DNA from 4 places in the Nocardioides marinisabuli genome. Region 1 is predicted to be linked to each of the others. Evidence: predicted binding sites of a transcription regulator. Region 1 holds the regulator's gene; each other region holds the start of a gene.
The links. Region 1 encodes LexA, which represses DNA repair genes until DNA is damaged. Its sites were predicted from a motif close to TCGAACANNTGTTCGA; they were not measured.
Positions count from the first base shown of each region.

Region 1 (5,119 bases):
CAGCACCAGGTCGAACCCGCCGCCGGCCCCGTCTCCGGCCCCGCTCAGGTCGTCGATCGAGCCCTCGAGGGTCACCAGCCGCTCCCCGCCCCCGCCGACTCGGCGCGGCGGCGGGCCTCGGCGAGCCAGGAGGGCGCCGGTCGAGGACCGTGACGTCGTGGCCGGCGACGGCCAGGCCCAAGGCGTCGCGGCCGTCGCCCCCGCCGACGTCGAGGACCCGCAGCGCCCGCGGCTGCCCGAGGTCGGCCTGGAGCGCCTCGATCTGGCGGCGCAGCGTCTCGCGCACCACCGCGAACCGCAACCGGCCCCAGGGCGCCTCGCACCACGCCTGCCACTGCGCCAGCCTGCTCTCGAAGACGCCGTCGCTCACCACGACACCCTCCCCCACCGGACGCGGAAGACAGGGCCCGACACAGCGCGAGGGGCGGGCCCACTGCGGGCCCGCCCCTCGTCTTTCCCCTGGTTTCGCCGGCCGGGGTCGAGGCGACCGACGAAATCTGTGGGCGGCCACAGGGGCCGCCGCGCCCGGACCGCACCGCGGTCGCGGGCCGTTCCTCAGCCGGCCGGGACGACCAGGCGCTGGCCGGTGACCACCAGGCCACCGTCGAGGGAGTTCAGCTGCTGGATGCGCCCGATGACCTCGCGCACGTCGCCGGACTCGGCGCGCTCGGCGGCGATGGCCCACAGCGTGTCGCCGACGCCGACGGTGATCGTCTCAGTCGCCGGGGCGGTGCCGCTCTCGCTGGTGGCAACGGAGACGCCGGCCAGCACGACGCCCACCAGGGCGACGAGCAGCAGGCCCGCGGCCAGCACAGCGAGCCGGCCGCGGCGGGTCAGCCGCAGCGAGCCGGGCGTCGTACGGCGGGTGGCGCGGACGGCGCCGAGGCGGATCGGGGCCGGGGCGGCGGTGAGGGTCATGGTGCTCATCGGGACCTCCTGGGGAAGGGGGTGGTCGTCGTCGTGCTCGGTCAGGGAGATGTCTACGGACAGCCACCGACAGTCCCGGTCGCGATCCTGCTTCGACCAGGTGTTCGATCGAACACATGAGCGAGACTAGATCAGGTGTTCGAGCCGCGCAAGGGGTGCGGCGAACAATTGTTCGAGATCCCCGACGTCACGCCGGAGCAGCCCGTCGCCGCCTCCACGAGCGCGACACGCCCTTCGAACAGATGTTTGAAGTCGGGCCCGCGCGGCGATAGCGTGGGTCCACGACCCATCCGAGCGGACTCCCCGGCTCGGGCCTCGCGCACGAAAGGCACACGATGGCCACCAAGAACAGCGGCCCCCGCAAGCGCGGGGTCGCGGAGCTGCCCGACGGCCCTCCCGACGCGACCGGCCTGACGCCGCGCCAGATCAAGGTCCTCGCGTGCATCAAGGAGGCCATCGAGACCCGCGGCTACCCGCCGAGCATGCGCGAGATCGGCCAGGCCGTCGGCCTGACCAGCACCTCCAGCGTCTCCCACCAGCTCAAGGTGCTCGAGGAGAAGGGCTTCCTCAAGCGCGACCCGCACCGCCCGCGCGCGCTCGAGGTCTTCCTGCCCGAGCTGATGGCGCGCCGCAAGGCGATCTCCTCGGCCGACGACAGCTCGGTCGACGAGACCGACATCGGCAACACCATGCCGCAGGCCTCCTACGTGCCGGTCGTGGGCCGGATCGCCGCCGGTGGCCCGATCCTGGCCGAGGAGCGGGTCGAGGCCGTCTTCCCGCTGCCCCAGCAGCTGGTCGGCGACGGCCAGCTCTTCCTGCTCGAGGTCTCCGGCGACTCGATGATCGACGCCGCGATCTGCGACGGCGACTACGTGGTGATCCGCCAGGAGCAGACCGCCAGCAACGGCCAGATCGTCGCCGCCCTGATCGGTGAGGAGGCCACCGTCAAGACCTTCCAGCGCAAGGACGGCAAGGTCTGGCTGCTGCCCCACAACGACGCCTACGAGCCGATCGACGGCACCCACGCCTCGATCCTCGGGGTCGTCACCGCGGTGCTGCGCAGCCTCTGAGGCCCCGCACCCGCCCGTCGGGAGACCGAACCGACGGTGAACAGACGGTGCTCACACCGCCGTCCACGTCACGTGGACGGCGGTGTGTCGTTGGATGAGGCGTGACCCCACCACTGACCCCCACCACCGCCGCTGACGCCGCGAGCCCCGCCGACGCCGAGCGGGCCCGCCTCGCCGCCCTCGGACGCCGTACGGTCCTGGCCGCCAGTGCCGTCGGGGCCGGCGGCGCCGCCGTCACCGGCGCCGGCGTGCTCGCCGGCCCGCACGCGGTCGCCGCGAAGGCCCGTCACGACGTCTTCGCCCACGGTGTGGCCTCCGGCGACCCGCTGCCGCGCGCGGTGCTGATCTGGACCCGGGTCACCCCCACCAGGGCCGCCACCCCCGGCTCGGGCAAGGGCCCGCGGGTGGGCGTGCGCTGGGAGGTCGCCACCGACCGCCGCTTCCGCAACGTCGTGCGCCGGGGCCGCTTCGTCACCAGCGCCGCGCGCGACCACACCGTCAAGCTCGACGTGACGGGCCTGCAGCCCGAGACCGTCTACCACTACCGCTTCACCGCGCGCGGCCAGCGCAGCCCGGTCGGCACCACCCGCACCGCCCCCGCCAAGCGCGCCACGCCCGACAACCTGCGCTTCGGCGTGGTGTCCTGCGCCAACCTGCAGGCCGGCTGGTTCAGCGCCTACCGGCTGCTCGCCGAGCGCGACGACCTGCACGCGGTGCTGCACCTGGGCGACTACCTCTACGAGTACGCGCCCGGCCAGTACGGCATGGGCCAGGACAACGTCGACATCCGCCCGCACGACCCCGCGCGCGAGATGGTCTCGCTCTCCGACTACCGCCGCCGGCACGCGCAGTACAAGACCGACCCCGACCTGCAGGCCCTGCACGCCCGGTACGCCTGGATCGTGACCTGGGACGACCACGAGGTCACCAACGACCAGTGGAGGAAGAACGCCGAGAACCACGACGACTCCGAGGGCGACTACCTCAAGCGGCGCGCCCGCGCCCACCGCGCGTACGACGAGTGGATGCCGGTGCGCATGGACGGCACCGCCTCGCTGGGCGACGGCGCCCGGCTCTACCGCCGCCTGCGCTTCGGCGACCTGGCCGAGGTCAGCATGCTCGACCTGCGCACCTACCGCTCCCAGCAGGTCGCGACCCCGCTGGTGGACGCGGAGGTCAACGACCCGGCGCGCTCGATCACCGGCAACCGGCAGATGGAGTGGCTCAAGGACTCCCTGACCCGCGGCAACCACGCCCCGCAGTGGAAGGTGGTCGGCAACCCGGTGATGATCGCCCCGGTCACCTTCGCCGACCTGCCCAACGAGCTCGTCGACCCGGTCAACGACGTCACCGGGCTGCTGCCCCAGGACGGCTCGCCGTACAACGTCGACCAGTGGGACGGCTACACCGCCGACCGCCGCGAGGTCTTCCGCCACATCGACGACCACCAGGTCAAGGACGTGGTCTTCGTGACCGGCGACATCCACTCGGGGTGGGCCTGCGACCTGCCGATGGACACCTCGCTCTACCCGCTGCTCGGCGACTCGGTGGGCGTGGAGTTCGTGTGCTCCTCGGTGACCTCCAACAACCTCAAGGACATCACCGGCCAGCCGGCGCTGACGCCGCTGGTGGAGACCGCGATCAAGGCCAACAACCGCCACATCAAGTACCTGAACTTCGACGACCACGGCTTCTCGGTGCTCGACATCACCGCCGAGCGCACCCAGATGGACTGGTACGTCATCGGGGCCCGCGACGACCAGCAGACCACCGCCACCCACGACGCGTCGTTCCGCACCCTGGCCGGCACCGGCACGGTGCAGCGTGTGAGCACCCCCGTAGGAGACCGCTGATGTGCGACCCGACGAGCGGCCACTGCGACGCGGCCGGCCCCGCCCCCTTCGCCCGCGGCCTCGGTGAGATCCGCGCCGGTCGGCGCACGGTCCTGACCGCGGCGGCCTCGGGGCTGGCGTTCTCGACCGTGGCCGGGCTCGAGCCGGCGCTCGCGGCGCGGGCCTCGACCCGCAAGCGCGCCTACGTGCTGGTCGTCGACGGCTGCCGGCCCGAGGAGCTCGACAGCGGGCTGACGCCGAACCTGCTGGCGCTGCGCGAGGGCGGGGTGCACCACCCGCGGGCCACCTCGATGCCGGTGATGGAGACCATCCCCAACCACACGATGATGATGACCGGGGTGCGCCCCGACCGCAGCGGCGTGCCGGCCAACGCGGTCTACGACCGGGCGCTGGGCGAGATCCGCACCCTCGACCAGCCCTCCGACCTGCGCTTCCCCACCGTCATCGAGCGGCTCAACAGGCGCGGGCTGACCACCGGCACGGTGCTGAGCAAGGAGTACCTCTACGGGATCTTCGGCGAGCGGGCCACGCACCGCTGGGAGCCGTTCCCGATCGTCCCGATCTCGGGGCACGCCCCCGACGACTTCACGATGCGCGCCACCCTCGACATGATTGGTGAGTTCGACCCCCACCTGGTCTTCGTCAACCTCGGCGACGTCGACCGGCTCGGGCACACCGACCTCACCGGCCCCACCACGCTCGAGGCCGCGCGCAAGCTGGCGCTGGTCAACACCGACCGGCTCGTCGGCGACTTCGTGGCCGAGCTGAAGAGCTCGGGGCGCTGGGAGCACTCGATCGTCATCGTGCTGGCCGACCACTCGATGGACTGGTCCTACCCCGACCGGATCGTCTCGCTGCAGGGACCGCTCTCGGAGGACCCGTTCCTGGCCGACCGGTTCGTGATCGCCGACAACGGCGGTGCCGACCTGGTCTACTTCACCGGCCCGCGCTCCGAGCGCGACAAGGCCGTGCGCCGCATCCGCCGCATCGCCTCCGACGTGCCCGGGGTGCTGAAGGCCTGGGACCGCCGCGCCGACTGGCTGCGCCTGGGCCCCGAGTCCGGCGACGTCGTGGTCTTCTGCCAGGCCGGCTGGCGCTTCAGCGACCCCGACGTCTACTCCAACCCGATCCCCGGCAACCACGGCCACCCCGCCACCCGCGCGATCCCGTTCTTCATCGGCGGCGGGCACCGCGCGGTCACCCCGGGCAGGGTCTCACCGCGCCACGCCCGCACCACCGACGTCGCCCCCACCGTCGGGGCGTTCTTCG
Region 1 covers NZ_CP059163.1:2,331,676-2,336,794, reverse strand. Annotated here, with positions in the region: gene H0S66_RS11185 (hypothetical protein) at 1-75, opposite strand, end outside; gene H0S66_RS11180 (LysM peptidoglycan-binding domain-containing protein) at 556-927, opposite strand; gene lexA (transcriptional repressor LexA) at 1,263-1,997, shown strand; gene H0S66_RS11170 (alkaline phosphatase D family protein) at 2,099-3,850, shown strand; gene H0S66_RS11165 (alkaline phosphatase family protein) at 3,850-5,119, shown strand, end outside.

Region 2 (5,119 bases), 1.7 Mb from region 1:
GTGGGCTCGGTGGTGGTGCCAGGAGCAGAGGGGGAGTGCGTCGTCGAGGTCGGTGTCGCCGTGGTGGGCCCAGGGGGTGAGGTGGTGGGTCTCGGTCCAGGCGAAGGGTCTCTCGCAGGTCCCGATCGCGCAGGTGTCGTAGAGCAGGAACAACGCTTTGCGTTGATGATGGGTGTGGAGCCGTCGGGTGCGGCCAAGGTCGAGCGGGACTGACTGGGCGTTGAGGACGGCGGGGACGAGTCCTGCTTCGCAGGCCAGGCGGCGCAGGTCGCCGGCGGCGGTGCGGGTGCCGGTGTCGAGGCGGGCGGTGCCGGTCTCGTGGGGGCCGTGCCAGTCGGGCCAGGTGGCGGGGTCGAGGTCGCCGGTGGCGGCGAGGTCGCGGGTGAGGTCTTCGGCGGTCATGGTGACCAGCAGGGTGAGGGCGTTGGCGCCGTTCCAGCCGTCGGTGGGCAGGTGCTCGATGAGCTCGCACAGGGCGTTGCCGTGGATCTCCCAGCCGGACAGGCCGTGGTCGGGGCCGGTGGGAGCGGACTCGTCGTAGCCGGAAATGTTCTCACCCTCCGGGCTGGTGCGCGCCTTGTTGAGGCGGCGGGGTGCCGACAGGGTCTCGATGGCGGTGCGGAGCAGGGAGCCGTGGAGCTCGGGGATGGTGAACTTGCCGGAGTAGGTGCCGTCGCCGTTGTCGTGCAGGGCGAGGTAGGTCTCGTGCTTCGCGCGCCTGGATTCGCGCCCGAGCATGATCGCTTCGTGCTTGTCGGCGAGGTCGCGGTCGACGACATCGAGCATCCGCCGGGCGGCTTGGCGGAGGCGTTTGGGGTTCATCGGGCGCCCGGTGCGGGTGCCGATGCCGGTGGCTTTGTTGACCAGGATCTCCTCGGCGGCGGCGAGCTGCTCGGGGGTGGTTTCGAGGGGTGCTTGTTCGGCGGCGGCGACGATGATGCGGACCTGGCGGGTGGTGATCGCGCCGGTCGCGTACGCCGCACGGGCGTGGTGGTACTTGCTGCGGAGCAGCTCCGCGACCCGGGCGCCACCGGCGAGGACCTCGCGGGACTGGCCGGTCAGGGCGGCGGCCCAGGCATCGGTGCCGGTGGCGGCCTCGGCGTCGGCGACCTGGCGTCGTTCGGCCTCCCCGAGCACCTCACCCAGCAGCGCGGACGCCTCCGCCTCCAGGCCCGAGAGGGCTTGGACCAGCACGGCGAGGTCATCGACCGGCTGCCGACGCAGATCCCCGTCGCGTGCCGCCGCCATCGCCGCACGAGCGGCGTGCACGGCCTGCGCCACCGGGCCCAGCTCAGGGGCTGAGGAGAGGTCGGCGGGCACCCCGACACCCGGGCTGGGGGCCCGGTCGCTGGTGGGGTGCTGGAGCGGCCTCATGGCCACCATTCTCCCACGCGGAGGCCGAATTGTCGAACACTTGTTCGACCCTGTGGATCAGGTGTTGGACCGCTCGCGGGGCGGGGGGAGTCGGACTCGGGGACAAGCGCCCGCCTCTGGAAGGCTTCCGCTCATGCCGGTGATGGTGCGCGGCTCAACCGATGAGCGTGCGGGACCTCAGAGACGCAGGTGGTCGGGGAACCCGGTCCACTGGAGGTCAGCAGGGAGGTGCGCCATGTCGTTAGCGAAAACGACGGACGGCGGGGAACCGACCTCGTACCTGATCACCGTTAGTCCGGCATGACACTGCATCGGAGGGAACCAGCGCCAGGTCGGGGCGGCCAAGGCGTGTGCCACGAGCCACCCGATCGTGAACGCGTGCGTGATGACGACGTCCACAGGTGCTCGACCATCGACAGCGGGACCAGCCCAGAGGTCAATCGCGTCTGCTCCTAGAGCCGCGCCACGGGATGCCTCATCTTCGGACACCTCCCCCAAGAACGACATGACGGTGTCAGCCCACGCGTCCGGAATCTCTTCACGTCGGGGCAGGTGGGGGAAGTAGTCGCCCACGCAATCATCGTCCACGAGTGCGGGACTCTGCTCGAACTGTTCCGCCACGATCCGCGCCGTCTCGGCCGCGCGCGGGAGCGGTCCGTGGGTGATGCGGCCCACCGACAGCGGTGCGAGCCGCTGGCCCAGGTGCTGTGCCTGTACCGAACCGATCGAGGTCAGTCCGGCATCGTGCGCATCGGGCTCCGCATGGCGGGCGAGGTACAGCAACCGAGTGCTTTCCCGAGACATGGTGCTCATGAAACACCATCCGGCGAGCGACCGCTTCCGCCGCTGACAGAGCACCGTCCCGCCGAAGAGCGGATGCGGCCCGTCCGTGCGTCGTGACATGGTTCAGCGTGATCACCACTCTGTCGACCGACGCGCTTGGCGCTTGTGTCGCCCTCTACGTCGACATCTTCAATGCCCCGCCCTGGAACGAGTCGTGGAAAGCGGAGGATGCCGCTCAACGGCTCGGCGACTTCCTCGCTACTCCCCGCGCCCACGGGGTCTTTTCGCGAGACTCCGACGGGGAACTGCTCGGCTTCGCGGTCGGTCACCTGGAACGTTCGGGAGTCGACGACCACTTCCTGCTCAAGGAGATGTGCGTTCGCCCGAGCAGGCAACGCGAAGGCCACGGCACCCGGCTGCTGGGTGCTCTCGCCAAGCACCTTGAAGGCGTTCGGCACTGGTACCTCCTAACCGCCCGTGACAGCGACGCGTCAGCCTTCTACGAAAGGAACGGCTTCCGCCCCGCCGGACGCATGGGCGTCTTCGTCCGACCGTGACCGCGCGAAACGCACTATCGGACTGACGCGCGAGCATCCGTCCGCTCTTGCCGCCTAGCGCGCGGTCCTGCCGAGCTCAGGTCGCCTGGCGGTGATCCGTCCGGACTGGGCGCTACGTATGCGCGGTGTCGATCTCGGAGCGGGTACTCGTCAGCCATCAGGGGGCTGCATGGCTACCGGTTCAGGGTCGAGCGGACGTCGTTCTGGCCGGAGTGCCCGCCGTCCCTCCTTCGCCCATCTGTCTGGTTCGCCTACTGGTGACATGTGGGACGAGCATCCTCGTGGAGCCGCGCCCCGACGGCAGAGGGCTTGACATCCCAACGCGTGCAGTCGGCGATGGGGCGTGGAAGGAACAGATCGACGACCTGCTGCGCCAGACACTGGCCAGCGCTGGCCACCCCGCGCGGTTGCTGGGGTACGTGCGCAACGACGTGGCTGGAGCGCCAGAGGGCTATCCGTGGCCTGCGCCGCACGCCTACTTCGTGGTCTGGCACTACCCTGCGCCCACCCGTCGAGACGCACGGGGAAGGTGGCTCGACGCGGCTGAAGCTGAAGCGGAGTTGCGTGACCGCCATTGGTGGCCGCTGGCCGCACATGCATTACGCGCGGAGCCGTAGAGCGGGGACACCACGAGCAGGGCACGGGACTGCTGCACGAGCAGGTGACAGGTCTGCCGTGGTTAAGCCCCGCGCGTGGAGTGGCAACTCCGTGCTGGCGACTGATGAACCGTCCTCATTCGACCACTGACAGGTGAGACGCCCCCGCAGGTAGTCAGCAGAAGCGGACACGCTTGCCTGGGACTGGTCCGTCGCACCCGGGGGTCGGCCTGGGGTAACGCTGCGTCATGTCCCCGCTGAGGTAGAAGTCCGCGCTGGCAGCTGGACCGAGGCAGCCGGCCAGCACCAGGACGGACCGCGAGCGCCCGACGACCGTCCGCACCTGCCGCTTAGCGACGACATGACCGACCCATGGGATCGTCGGCGACATGTCAGTCGAGGAAGAGGACCGGCGCGTCGATGCGCGGCCCTGCGAAGCCTGCGGCAGCCAGGTCGTCTCCGGACTCGAACCCGCGGCCCCTGAGCGGTACGACTCCGACGGCCTCCCCACCGACGAGGGGGGTTGCTTCGATCGAGTCGAGTGGTGCAGCAACCTGGACTGCCCGTCCAACCGTTGCCTCGAAGGTCTCCACCGGGTCGGGGTCAACGACTACGTCTGCCTGGAGTGCGGCGAGACGCTTCGCACTCCCACTGCCGGGGTGTTCGCGCATCGTAGGAGGCACGGCGGTCGACCTGAGGAGCCGGGCACGTACACCTACGTCTGAATCCCGCTCTCCTCCTGGGGTCATCAGCGCCTCCCGCTGCCGACCAGACGTCGGTGCCGCCGAGCGAGCGGTGGCCCAACAACCAACCGTCGCCCGTGCCTGGTTGCCGAGGCACCGCTGGCCCGAGCGTGCGGGGCCGGGCGGTGCGAGACTGCGACGGTGAGCGAGTACGACGACGTCGAGGTCGCGGGCCGCACCATCCGCTTCATGTGGGACTACTGGGTGGGCGTCCCGCTCTGGGACGAGGAGGGACTGCTCCCCGAGGACGAGTCGTGGTTGCGGAGGGCCTTGGGCCTGAGCAGCACGCTGGTCGCCGACCTGGCGGCCTGGGGGCAGGCGATGGGCCGCGTCGTCGACCACCGCACGACCGTGCGCGGGGAGGACGAGGCCCTGGCCGAGCTCGACGCGAGAGCCCGGGGGCTGGTCGCATGGCTCGAGCGCGAGGTCGGCGACACCTACGAGGTCGTCTACCGCCCCTGGCGCTGACCGAGCGGGGTCACGCCTCGCTGTCGGCCTTCAGCGCAGCGGCGAACTGGTCGAAGGACCCCTGGAAGTCGGGCAGCGCCCGGACGATGAGCGGCGACAGCGGGCCGGTGAAGTCCTCGGCCATGCTGAAGGTGCATCCCGCGTTGGTGGCCTCGAGCCTGAAGGAGCGGCGGCCGGTGCACAGCCCCAGCGGCATCCCGCCCGTCCACACCATGTGGTGGGGCTCGTCCATCTCGGCGACCTGGAGCTTGAAGCCCCGCTTCGGGTCGAGCTCGGAGACCAGCTTGATCTTCTGCCCCTGCGCGATGGCGCCGGCGACGTCGACCACCCCGTTGTCGGCGCGGTTCCACCAGTCGGTGTCGGTCAGCAGCCGCCACACACGCTCCGGCGGTGCGGCGATGGCGGTGCTGGTGCTCGTGGTGGTGGTCATGGCGCCCCCCTGGCTGGTGGTGGTCCGACCTCGATCCTCCCAACGGCACGGTGGGGCAGGAAGGTCCCGCACCCGCGGGCTCGGCAAATTGTGGGCCCCTGCCAGATGCGGCGCTCGAGGCGTCCCCGGCTACCGTGGCGCCCATGCGCGTTGGTCTCACGGGGGGAG
Region 2 covers NZ_CP059163.1:4,020,418-4,025,536, reverse strand. Annotated here, with positions in the region: gene H0S66_RS19355 (HNH endonuclease signature motif containing protein) at 1-1,374, opposite strand, end outside; gene H0S66_RS19350 (histidine phosphatase family protein) at 1,552-2,187, opposite strand; gene H0S66_RS19345 (GNAT family N-acetyltransferase) at 2,286-2,714, shown strand; gene H0S66_RS19340 (hypothetical protein) at 4,195-4,521, shown strand; gene H0S66_RS19335 (SRPBCC domain-containing protein) at 4,532-4,951, opposite strand; gene coaE (dephospho-CoA kinase) at 5,095-5,119, shown strand, end outside.
Region 2: H0S66_RS19355 (HNH endonuclease signature motif containing protein) is a predicted target of LexA. The motif match lies at 1,407-1,422, and genes of this name have one in related genera.

Region 3 (5,119 bases), 1.8 Mb from region 1:
CGTCTTGGGCTTGATCGCCAGCGGGTTGGCCAGGTCGAAGCGGGTGGCGGCCTTCTCGCACAGCCGCCCGTGGGAGTCCTCGCGCACCGCCATCAGGCAGTCCTCGTCGGCGGCCAGCAGCACGCCCAGGCAGTCGGTGGCGGGCAGCACGTCGTCGTCCATCAGCCAGATCCGGTCGACGCCGGCGTCGTACGCCGTCCGGGTGCCGAGGTGGAAGCCTCCTGCTCCACCGAGGTTCTCGGCGGTGCGGACGACCTGCAGGCCCGGCAGCGTGCAGGCGGCCAGCACGTCGGGGGTGTGGTCGGTGCTGGCGTTGTCGACGACCACGACGAGCTCGGGGGCGGGGTCGAGGGCACCCAGGCCCTCGAGCATCCGCTCGAGCAGGTCGGCACGGTTGAAGGTGACGACGACGACGCCGGTGGTCTCGCTCATCGCAGGAACCTCTCGTGGCCGGTGAAGTCGCCGCGCAGCCCGGCCAGGGCGGCGCGGGCGCTGAGCACGACACGGCCCGGGTCGCGGCGGGTGAGCAGGTAGAACCAGACCGTCTTGGCCCAGAACATCGCCACGTGCGCCCAGCCGCGGTAGTCGCGCAGGTTGACGGTGTTGTTGCGGGCCATGCAGTAGGCCTTGAGCTCGCTGGGGCTGTGGTTGTAGGTGGTGCGCCCGCCCATCATCGGGGTGCCGAGCTCGCCCACCGAGGGGTGGTGGACGCGGGCGCCGGTGACGGTGGCGATGCGGGCGCCGGCCTTCTCGGCGCGCAGGCGGTACTCGTGGTCGTCGCCCCAGATGAAGAACTCCGAGCGCGGCAGCCCGATCCGCTCGACCAGCTCGCGGGTCACCAGCACCCCGTTGAAGGGGATCACGATGTCGTCGAGGCGCCCCCGCGCTCCCCCGGCGCGCTCGACGTCGGCCAGGCGGTGCACCACGCGGGTGCCGCCGGGCAGCCGGATCGGGAAGACCAACCGGTCGGTGTCGGCCTCGTCGACGACCAGCGGACCCCAGAAGTCGAGCCCGTCCTCGGCCAGCAGCCGGGCCAGGCAGTCGTGCTCGGGCAGGCCGTCGTCGTCCATCAGCCAGACCAGGTCGGCGTCACGTTCGACGGCCCACCCCAGCCCGTCGTGGAAGCCGCCCGCTCCCCCGACGTTGCGCTCGAGCGTGCGGGCCAGCAGCGGCGTACCGACACCGCCCGCCGCCTCGGCCAGCCAGGCGCCGGTGCCGTCGGAGGAGGCGTTGTCGACGACGAGCACCTCGTCGACCTCCGGCACCTCGCGCAGCCGCGCCACCAGCCGCTGCAGCAGCCCCAACCGGTTGAAGGTCACGACCACCGCGACCACGCGTCGAGGGTCGGGGCTGGGGCTCGGCACGGCCCACACCCTACGGCCCCCCACCTCTGGTCGAGCAGCAAGGAGCGCCAGCGACGCGCGTCGTCGAGACCCCGCGAGAACCGCACCCGCCGTACGCCGTGGGACGTCACCGTCAGCGGCACGCCGAGTCGGCGCCAGTTCACGGCGTACGGCGTCTTGTTGCTGCAGGGGGGTGTCTTCTAGGTGCGCCGGTGGAAGGTGACCTGGTTGTCGCCGCCGACCTCGGTCTCGTACTCCGGGTCGTGGATGCGTCGGTGGTGGTAGGGGCACAGCAACCGCCCCCGCTCCACCTTGGTGTGGCCGTCCCTGCACCAGAAGTCCTCGTGGTGGGCGTGGCACATCGCAGGCGGGGCGTCACACCCCTTCGCGGTGCAACCACCGTCACGCACACCCAGGGCAAGACGCTGCGGGACGGTGAAGAGCCGCTGGCTGCGCCCCACGTCGAGCGGCTCGCTCCGGCCGCCCAGCACCACCGGCACGATCCCGGCCTCGCACGCCAGCCGCCGCGCGGTCGCAGCACTCACCCGCCCACCGGTGTCGAGCGTGGCCGCGGCCAACCCATCCTGCAGCGACTCCAGCGTCATCGTCACCACCACGGTCGGGTTCACCCCACCGGCCCGCGGAAGCGCAGCCGGATCGAGGCGCTCCACCAGCTCCACGAACGCAGCCCCCAGGCGCTGCGCGGTCGGACGACGTACCGGCACCGGCGCCTCGTCAGGTTCGTCCTGGTAGTCACCGGTGACACGGGTGGCACGGGTGGCACGGGTGGCGACCTGGTGCTTGGGGGCCGCGAAGGCCAGCAGCGCCCGCTCGAGCACCTGCCCCACGAGCAGCGGCACCGTGAAGGACCCCCTGATGCGACCGTGCCCGTCCTCACGCATCCGGAACACCGAGCTCTTCTCAGCCTCCCGCTCCTCACGATCCAGCAGCTCGGCCTCCCACGCCTCCCCCACCTCCGGGGCGACGACGTCGAGGATCCGACGCCCCAGCACCCGCAACGCCTTCGCGTCGTGCACCTGTGCGAACTCAAGCAACGCTGTCGTGGCCTGCTCGAGGACCGCCGGGGCGAGGTCGTCGGGCAGCGCATCCAACGACGTACAGATCACCGACGCCTGCTCTCCGACCAGGTCCCCACGACCGAGCGCTTCACGCACCGGGACGTGACGCGCCAGTCCCTCGGCCAGGCGTACCTGACGGAACGACTCCCGCTTGGTGGTCCGGGTGACGTTGGAGTGCCACACCGCCAACGACGGCGAGGCGTTGCGCTCCTGCACCCCAACGGTCTCGGCGTGCTCCAGCAGCCGCGAGCGCACCTCGCCCCACCGAGCCTCGAGCCGAGCGACCTCCACCAACGCCTGCGCGGTCTCGGCCTGGCTCATCGACCAGGCCGACACTTCGGCGACCTCGTCCAGCATCGCGTGGGCCCGCGCGACAGCACTCCCGATGGGGTGCGCGGCGGTGGTCGACATGAGTGAAGTATCTCAGCCGCCACCGACAAAGCACCAGGTCAAACCCCGTTTTCCACAGTCGGATCGAAAACTCTTTCGACCCTGGATCTCGAGGTGCGGAAGTGACCGGTCGAGGGTGCAAACCTGACTGCTCGATGATTCAGAAGTGACTGCTCGGCCGTCAGAAGAGGGTGTCCTGGGAGAAGACGGGGGCGGCGGGGGCGGCGGGGGCGAGGCGGGGCGGGGCGGGGGTGGGGGCAGCGCGCCAGCGCGGGTCGGCGTAGGTCGTGCGGTCGCGCTCGGGCGCGCCGGGGGTGGGCTCGGCGAGGGTCAGGGCCCGCACGGCGCCGTTGACGAAGAGGTCGTGGCGCCCGAAGACCGAGCGCACGGCCGACTCGTCGAGCGGCAGCCGCCCCGGCGGCTCGGAGCCCGGGGCGAGCCCGACGTCGACGGTGCGCGCCATGGCCATCACCTCGCGGTTGAGCCAGAACCGCTCGCGGGCCTCGTCGGTGGCCAGCGTGCGGGCGCGGGCCGGGCCCACCGCGGCGCGGCACCGCTCGCCCCCGGCGGCGGCGTCGGCGAGGGCGTCGGCGCCGGTGCCGAGCTCGGCCAGCAGCTTGGCGGCGGTCTTGGCGCCGAAGCCGGCGACGCCGGGCAGGTTGTCGGAGGCGTCGCCGCGCAGGGCGGCGAGGTCGAGGTACTGCTCGGGGTGCACGCCGGTGACCAGCGCGAGGCGGGCGGGGTCGAGCAGGGGCGAGGCGTCGACGCCGCCGTTGAGGATGCGCAGCACCCGCGTGTGCTCGTCGACGAGGGCGAAGCTGTCGCGGTCGGAGGTGGCCAGCACGGTGCGCCACCCCAGCCCGGGTGCCTGGGCGGCCACGCTGGCGAGCACGTCGTCGGCCTCGAGCCCGGGCGGGACCACCACGCCCACGCCCAGCTCGCGCAGCACCTCGCCCACCGAGCCCAGCTGCTCGACCAGGGTGTCGGGCTTGGGGGTGCGGTGCGCCTTGTAGGTGGGCCACCGCTCGCGGCGCACGCTCGAGGCGGGGTCGTCGAACCCGACGACCACCGCGTCGGCCATCGCCCGGTCGACGGCCGCGACCAGCTGCGAGAGCAGGCCGCGCACCGCCCACGCGGGTCGGCCCGCCGCGTCACGGAACCCGCTGCGCGCCGAGGCGTGGTAGGCGCGGTGCAGCAGGGAGTTGCCGTCGACGACGAGCACGGTGCGCGGTTCGGAGGACATCGCCCCCCAGGCTAGGTGCCGGCGCCGACCGCCGGCTCAGCAGGCGTTGGACAGGTCGCCGGCCTGGTTGGCGGCGTAGCCCTCCGACAGCGAGCCCACCGACCCGCCGGTCACCGGCTGGGTGCCGGCGGCCGGCTCCTTCTTCGCCTTCGTCGTGGCCGCGGCGCTGCCCTCGGCCTTGTCGATGGCCGCGGCGACCTTGCGCTGCACGAGGTCGATGTCGGGGTCGGCGGTGTTGACCATCGGCGGCACCAGCGAGAGCGTCGACATCTTCTGCTCCTTCGCCTTCATCGCCAGGCCCATGAACCGGTCGAGCTCGGAGGCGGGCAGGTTGGTCGAGATCATCTCCGAGGACGCCTGCGCGATCTTCTCGAAGTTCTGCAGCGCCGACTGCGGGCTGACCTGCTGGAGCATCGCGTTCATCACGCACTTCTGCCGCGCCATGCGCGAGTAGTCGTCGGAGCCCTCGCGGGCCCGGGCGTACCAGAGCGTCTCGAAGCCGGTCAGCGTGCGGGTGCCGGGCTCGATGTAGTCGTAGACGTCGGAGCCCAGGCCGCCGACGGGGATCGGCTGGCGCACGGTGAGGGTCACCCCGCCCACGGCGTCGACGAGGTCCTTGAAGCCCTGGAGGTTGACCATCGCCCAGTAGCTGACCTCGAGGCCGGTGATGCCCTCGACGGCCGAGACGGTGGCCTCGATGCCGGGGTCGGTGTCGTCCTCGTCGCCCTCGAAGAGCTCCGCGTGGTCCTGGGCCCAGGTGCTGACGCCGTTGAGGTAGTCGGCGTCGAAGCCGTTGGGGAACTGCTCGGCCATCACCGATCCCTCGGCGAAGGGGAAGTCCTGCATGTTGCGCGGCAGCGAGACCAGCACCGTGCGGCCGGTGGTGGCGTCGATCGAGGCGACGGTCAGGGAGTCGGGGCGCAGGCCCCAGCGCCCGGCGCCGGAGTCACCACCCATGAGCAGCACGTTGAAGCGCCCGTCGGCGGAGCCGGCCACCTCGCTGGAGCCGAACATCGTGACGATCAGGTCGCGCTGGACGCCCACCAGGTGGGCGCCGAAGAGCA
Region 3 covers NZ_CP059163.1:511,658-516,776, forward strand. Annotated here, with positions in the region: gene H0S66_RS02380 (glycosyltransferase family 2 protein) at 1-432, opposite strand, end outside; gene H0S66_RS02385 (glycosyltransferase family 2 protein) at 429-1,364, opposite strand; gene H0S66_RS02390 (HNH endonuclease signature motif containing protein) at 1,544-2,833, opposite strand; gene H0S66_RS02395 (5'-3' exonuclease) at 2,994-4,055, opposite strand; gene H0S66_RS02400 (LCP family protein) at 4,092-5,119, opposite strand, start outside.
Region 3: H0S66_RS02390 (HNH endonuclease signature motif containing protein) is a predicted target of LexA. The motif match lies at 2,897-2,912, and genes of this name have one in related genera.

Region 4 (5,119 bases), 560 kb from region 1:
GGCCGGGTGGGCCGCCTTCGTCCATGGGGATGTAGGCGGTGATGTGGTCGAGGTCGCAGCGGGTGGCGGGGGTGTCGCAGAAGGGGTGCACGCAGTGGGTGTCGCGGCGGGTGACCAGGTCGCGCATCCACCGCGGCGGGTCGTGGGCGTCGATGGCGTCGGTGCGGGCCATGTCGAGGACCGGGAGCACGGTGACCGAGGCCCCGGCCAGCCAGTCGCGGATCGTGGCGAGGGTGGCGGGGCCCAGCCCGAGCACCCGCCCGACCTGCGCGCTGTGGCCAGTGAGGTCGCCGGTGAGGTCGCCGGTGAGGTCGTCGGTGGTGATGTCGATGGCCAGCCGTACCCGGGGGCGGGGTGCGCCGAGGCCGTCGAGGACCTCGGCCAGCGCCTGGATCTGGCGTACGCCGAGGTCGCGCTGACTGTGGGGGTTTGCGTCGGGGTCTGCGGGTGGGGCGGTGGTGTCGGTGATCAGGTCGTGCAGGCGCTGCAGGGTGGGGGTGTCGCCGGTGATCGCGAGCCAGGAGGTGCCGGCCCAGTGGCGGCCCTCACCGGCGCGGTGGTGGCGCAGCGTGATGCCCCACTCGTGGACCCGGGCGTGCTCCTCGGCGTCGGTGAGGGTCTCGGGGTCGTACAGGGCGGCCGCCTCGGCGACCGCGCGGTCGATGCGGGTGGGGCCCACGGAGTCCCCGAGGGGTGCCAGGACCGCATCGACGTGCGCGGCGGCCTCGACCGAGAGGCCCTGGGTGGCCTTCGCGACCCGACGCGCGCGCCACAGCGCGGCGTCGAGGGACTCCACCCGGGCGTGGATCCTGGGCAGCCGGTGCCGCAGCTCGAGCGCCTCGCCCATCAGCGAGGTGGTCGCGGCCGGTGACATCCGCATCACCGCCGCCAACGGCTCGGCGGTGAACTCCGCCACCGCCGGGACCCCCTCGCCACCGATCCAGGCATCGCAGTCCCAGACCCGGTCCTGCTCGCCCCACGAGAGCCGCTGGGAGTCGTCGAGGGCGGGGTGCAGGTCGCACCAGCGCAGCACCAGCCGCAACCGGCGGCGCTCGGCGCGACGTACCTCGACCTCGACCTCGCGGGCCACCTCGAGCAGCCGGTCAGCGTCGAGGTCCTCGACCTCGCAGAGCTGCTCGTGGCGGGGCTGGTCCATGACCCGATTTTACTCGAACGTGCGTTCGAAGGCAATGCTTCGTCCACACCTGCGTCAGTGCCCTGGAGCCCCGGTGAGCACCGCAGAGCGGTCGGCTCCCCGGTCAGGAGCCGGGGTGCCGTGCGTTGCTCCGGAGCCCCGTGTGCGGCCCGAACCGGTCAGTCCTCTGTGGCGACGAGCAGGCAGAACGGGTGACCGGCCGGATCGGCCAGCACGTAGAGCGGTTCGGTGTCGTCGTGGGTCCGGTCGAGGAGCAGCCGGGCACCCAGGGCCTCGGCGCGCCGGCGGTGAAGTTCGAGGGTCACGCGGTCGGCGACGCCGAAGTCGAGGTGCATCTGCATGGGTATGAGGGGGACCGGCCAGGTCGTCGCGGCGAGCTCCTCGACCTCCTGGATCGCGAGCACCCGTCCGCCCTGGCCGTCGACCAGCACGAGCCAGTCCGCCTCGTCCTCGTCTCCGTCGGGCGGGGGCTCGTCACCGGGGCGGTAGGTCAGGCCGAGCAGGTGGCGGTAGAACTCGGACAGTCCGCGGGCGTCCGTGGCGTCGATCGCGGTGTGCAGCAGCCGGGGGTAGTCGCTCATGGGTGCTCCTCGAGGATCGGAACGGGTGTCGGGTGGTGGGCGGGATGGTGGTCAGGCCGGGGTCTCGAGCGTCTGTCCAGTCCGTGTACCCAGCGACGTACGGCGTACGGCGGGCGCGGTGCTCGCGGGGTCTCGGCGACGCTCCTCGCTGGCGCTCGTCGCTGCTCGACCAACGGAGGGTGGGGGTCTCGGAGACGCTCCTCGCTGGCGCTCGTCGCTGCTCGACCAACGGAGGGGGGGTCTCGGCGACGCTCCTCGCTGGCGCTCGTCTCTGCTCGACCAAAGGAGGGTGGGTCAGGCGACCATGACCCGGGTCCCGCGGCGGACCCGCCTGACGGGGGCGGCGCGGACCTCGGCCCAGGCGAGGGCGAGGCGCTCGACGGCGAGGGTGAGCTCGTCGGGGCGGCGGGTCCAGGGGATGCGGACGAAGCGGTCGAGGCCGCCCTCGGCGGCGAAGACCGGGCCGGGGGCGACGATGACGCCGTGCTGCTCGGCGGCGGCGGCGAGGGCGCTGCCGCGGGCCGAGGGCAGCTCGACCCACAGCGCCAGCCCGCCCCCCGGCACGTGGAAGCGCCACTCGGGCAGGTGCTGGGCGAGGTCGGCGACCAGCCGGTCGCGCTGCTCGCGCAGCTGGTCGCGGTGGCCCGGCAGCACCGAGCCGTGCTCCAGGAGCCGCGCGAGGGTCAGCTGCTCGAGCACCGGCGCGCCCAGGTCGAGCGCCAGACGCGCCTCCTGCAGCGTCTCGACGCAGTCGTGCGGGGCGCGGATCCACCCCAGCCGCAGCCCGCCCCAGAAGCTCTTGCTGGCGCTGCCGATGGTGATGGTGGCGGGGGAGTGGGCGGCGAACGGTGCCGGCATCTGCTGCCCGTCGAGCGCCAGTGCCTGGTGCGCCTCGTCGACCACCGCGCGGGTGCCGGCGGCGCGCAGGTGGGCGGCGTACGCCGCGCGCTGCTCCTCGCCCATCACGTGGCCGGTCGGGTTCTGGAAGTCGGGTACCAGGTAGGCCAGTCGTGGCCGGGCGTCGCGCAGCGTGGCGCCGACCGCGTCGAGGTCCCACCCGTCCGGGTCGACCGCGGAGGGGACCAGCCGGGCACCGGCGTTGCGCAGCGCCTGGGTGGCGTTGGGGTAGACCGGCGACTCGACGAGCACCCGGTCGCCCCGCCCGGCGAAGGCCTGCGCCACCACCGCGGCCGCGGCCAGGGCCCCCGGCGTGACCAGCACCTGGTCGGGGTCGGTGGGCAGCCCCCGGGCGTCGTACGACGCTGCGATGCGCTGCTGGAGCCGGGGCAGCCCGGCCGGGAAGTAGCCGTGGCCGCCGAGGTGGGCCGGCAGGTCGCCGATCGCCTCGGTGTAGGCCTGCATCAGCCCCGCGGGCGCGGCCGCCGCAGCGCAGTTGAGGTCGATCGCGTCGCGGTCGTCGAGACCGGGCAGCAGTGCGCGGTCGTGCGAGCGGGCGCGGCCGCCGGGCACCCGCGTGAAGGTCCCCGACCCCTGCCGCGACACGGCGTACCCGCTCTCGCGCAGCAGCGCGTAGGCCCGGGTCACCGTCGTGCGGGAGACCCCCAGGGCCTCGGTGAGCTCGCGCTCGCTGGGCAGCCGCACGTCGTAGCCGATGCGGCCGTCGCCCACCAGCAGGGTCAGCGCGTCGGCGAGCCCGACGTAGGCGGGGGAGCGGTCGAAGGGGCCGACGAGACCGGCGACCCGCGCGGCCGACACGGAGGTGACCATGCAGACCACTGTCGCACGATTGGCTATTTCGCGACAGGCCAATCGCGCGCCACCCTGGACCCATGCTCCTCGCCGACCTCGGACCCATCGCCCAGCTCCGCGCTGGCCGCCTGGGTCGCCGCCTGCCCCAGCTCTACGTCGGCCTGTGGCTGTACGGCGTCTCGCTGGCCATGATGGTGCGCGCCGACCTCGGCGCCGCCCCGTGGGACGTGCTGCACCTCGGCATCGCCCGCTACGTGCCGCTGAGCCTGGGCGAGGTGCTGATCGTGGTCAGCCTGCTGGTGCTGCTGCTGTGGATCCCGCTGCGCGAGGTGCCGGGCCTGGGCACGATCTCCAACGCGCTGGTCATCGGCATCGCCGCCGACGCGACGCTCGCGGTGCTGGAGCGGCCCGACGAGATGTGGCTGCGGATCGTGCTCATGGTCGTCGGGGTGCTCGGCAACGGCGCCGCGACCGCCTTCTACATCGGCGCCCAGCTCGGCCGCGGGCCGCGCGACGGGCTGATGACCGGGCTGCACCGGCGCACCGGCGTCTCCCTGCGCGTGGTGCGCACCGGGCTCGAGGTCACCGTGGTCGCGATCGGCCTGCTGCTCGGCGGGGTCGCCGGCATCGGCACCGTGCTCTACGCCCTGAGCATCGGCCCGGTCACCCAGGCCCTGCTGCCCGCGCTGACCGTGCGGCTGCCGGCCCCCGTGGACCCGCCCGAGGTCGACCCGGTGACGACTACCGCTTCGTCGCGATGATCGTGGAGGCGTCGGAGGCGACCATCACCTCGACGGCGGTGAAGCGCGGGTCGGTGAGCCACTGCTCGCGCAGCACGTCGACGCGGCCGTAGGTCACCGGCGGCCACTGCTCGCAGGGCGTGAAGTCGTCGAGCACCACGACGCCGCCGTCGGCGACCAGGTCGGCGATCGCGTCGACCCCGACCTCGCCGGGCTGGCCCGAGTCGAGGAACAGCAGCGAGAAGGGGCCCTTGTCGAGCAGGGTCGACCAGTCGGCGGCCAGCACCTCCACCAACGGGTCGTCCTCGAAGATCTCGCCGGCCGCCCGGGCCAGGCGCGGGTCGAGCTCGGCGGTGACGATGCGGGCGTCCTGCCCGCGCACCCCGCTGCGCAGCCAGGCCGTGCCGACCCCGCAGCCGGTGCCGAACTCGGCCATCGTGCCCTCGCGGGTGGCGGCCAGCGTCGCCAGCAGCCGACCGGTCTCGTTGCGGCAGAACGACACGTAGCCGGCGCGGCGCGAGACCTCGAAGGCCCGGCGTACGACGTCGGGCAGCTCGGGTGGGGCACTCATGGCGTGGAGTCTGTCATCTCGAGACGCCCGTCCCGGATGATGGACACATTCCGGAAAGCGGTAGCCGGTGTCCGCACTGCGTGCCTACGATGTGTCCATCATGCGGAGCATTTTCGTACTTATCGAGTGCCGCGGCGAGGCCCAGCAGCGATAGCTGCCAGTGAGGCCACCTCGCCGCGGTGTTCGGCGTTGCTCTCGGTCTCACGGCACATCTGAAGATGTCTCCGCGGCGGGTCCACCTTCGCTAGCACGCGTGATCCGCTCCTCTCGAGGTCTCCACCTCCCATGCGATCCATGGGTCGTCCGTCCCCACCGCGGGGTCATCTCCGGCCGTGGCGTGAGCCATCCCCGGAGCACCACC
Region 4 covers NZ_CP059163.1:2,892,806-2,897,924, forward strand. Annotated here, with positions in the region: gene H0S66_RS13830 (HNH endonuclease signature motif containing protein) at 1-1,156, opposite strand, end outside; gene H0S66_RS13835 (VOC family protein) at 1,315-1,737, opposite strand; gene yczR (MocR-like transcription factor YczR) at 2,032-3,465, opposite strand; gene yczE (membrane protein YczE) at 3,528-4,208, shown strand; gene H0S66_RS13850 (O-methyltransferase) at 4,189-4,758, opposite strand.
Region 4: H0S66_RS13830 (HNH endonuclease signature motif containing protein) is a predicted target of LexA. The motif match lies at 1,170-1,185, and genes of this name have one in related genera.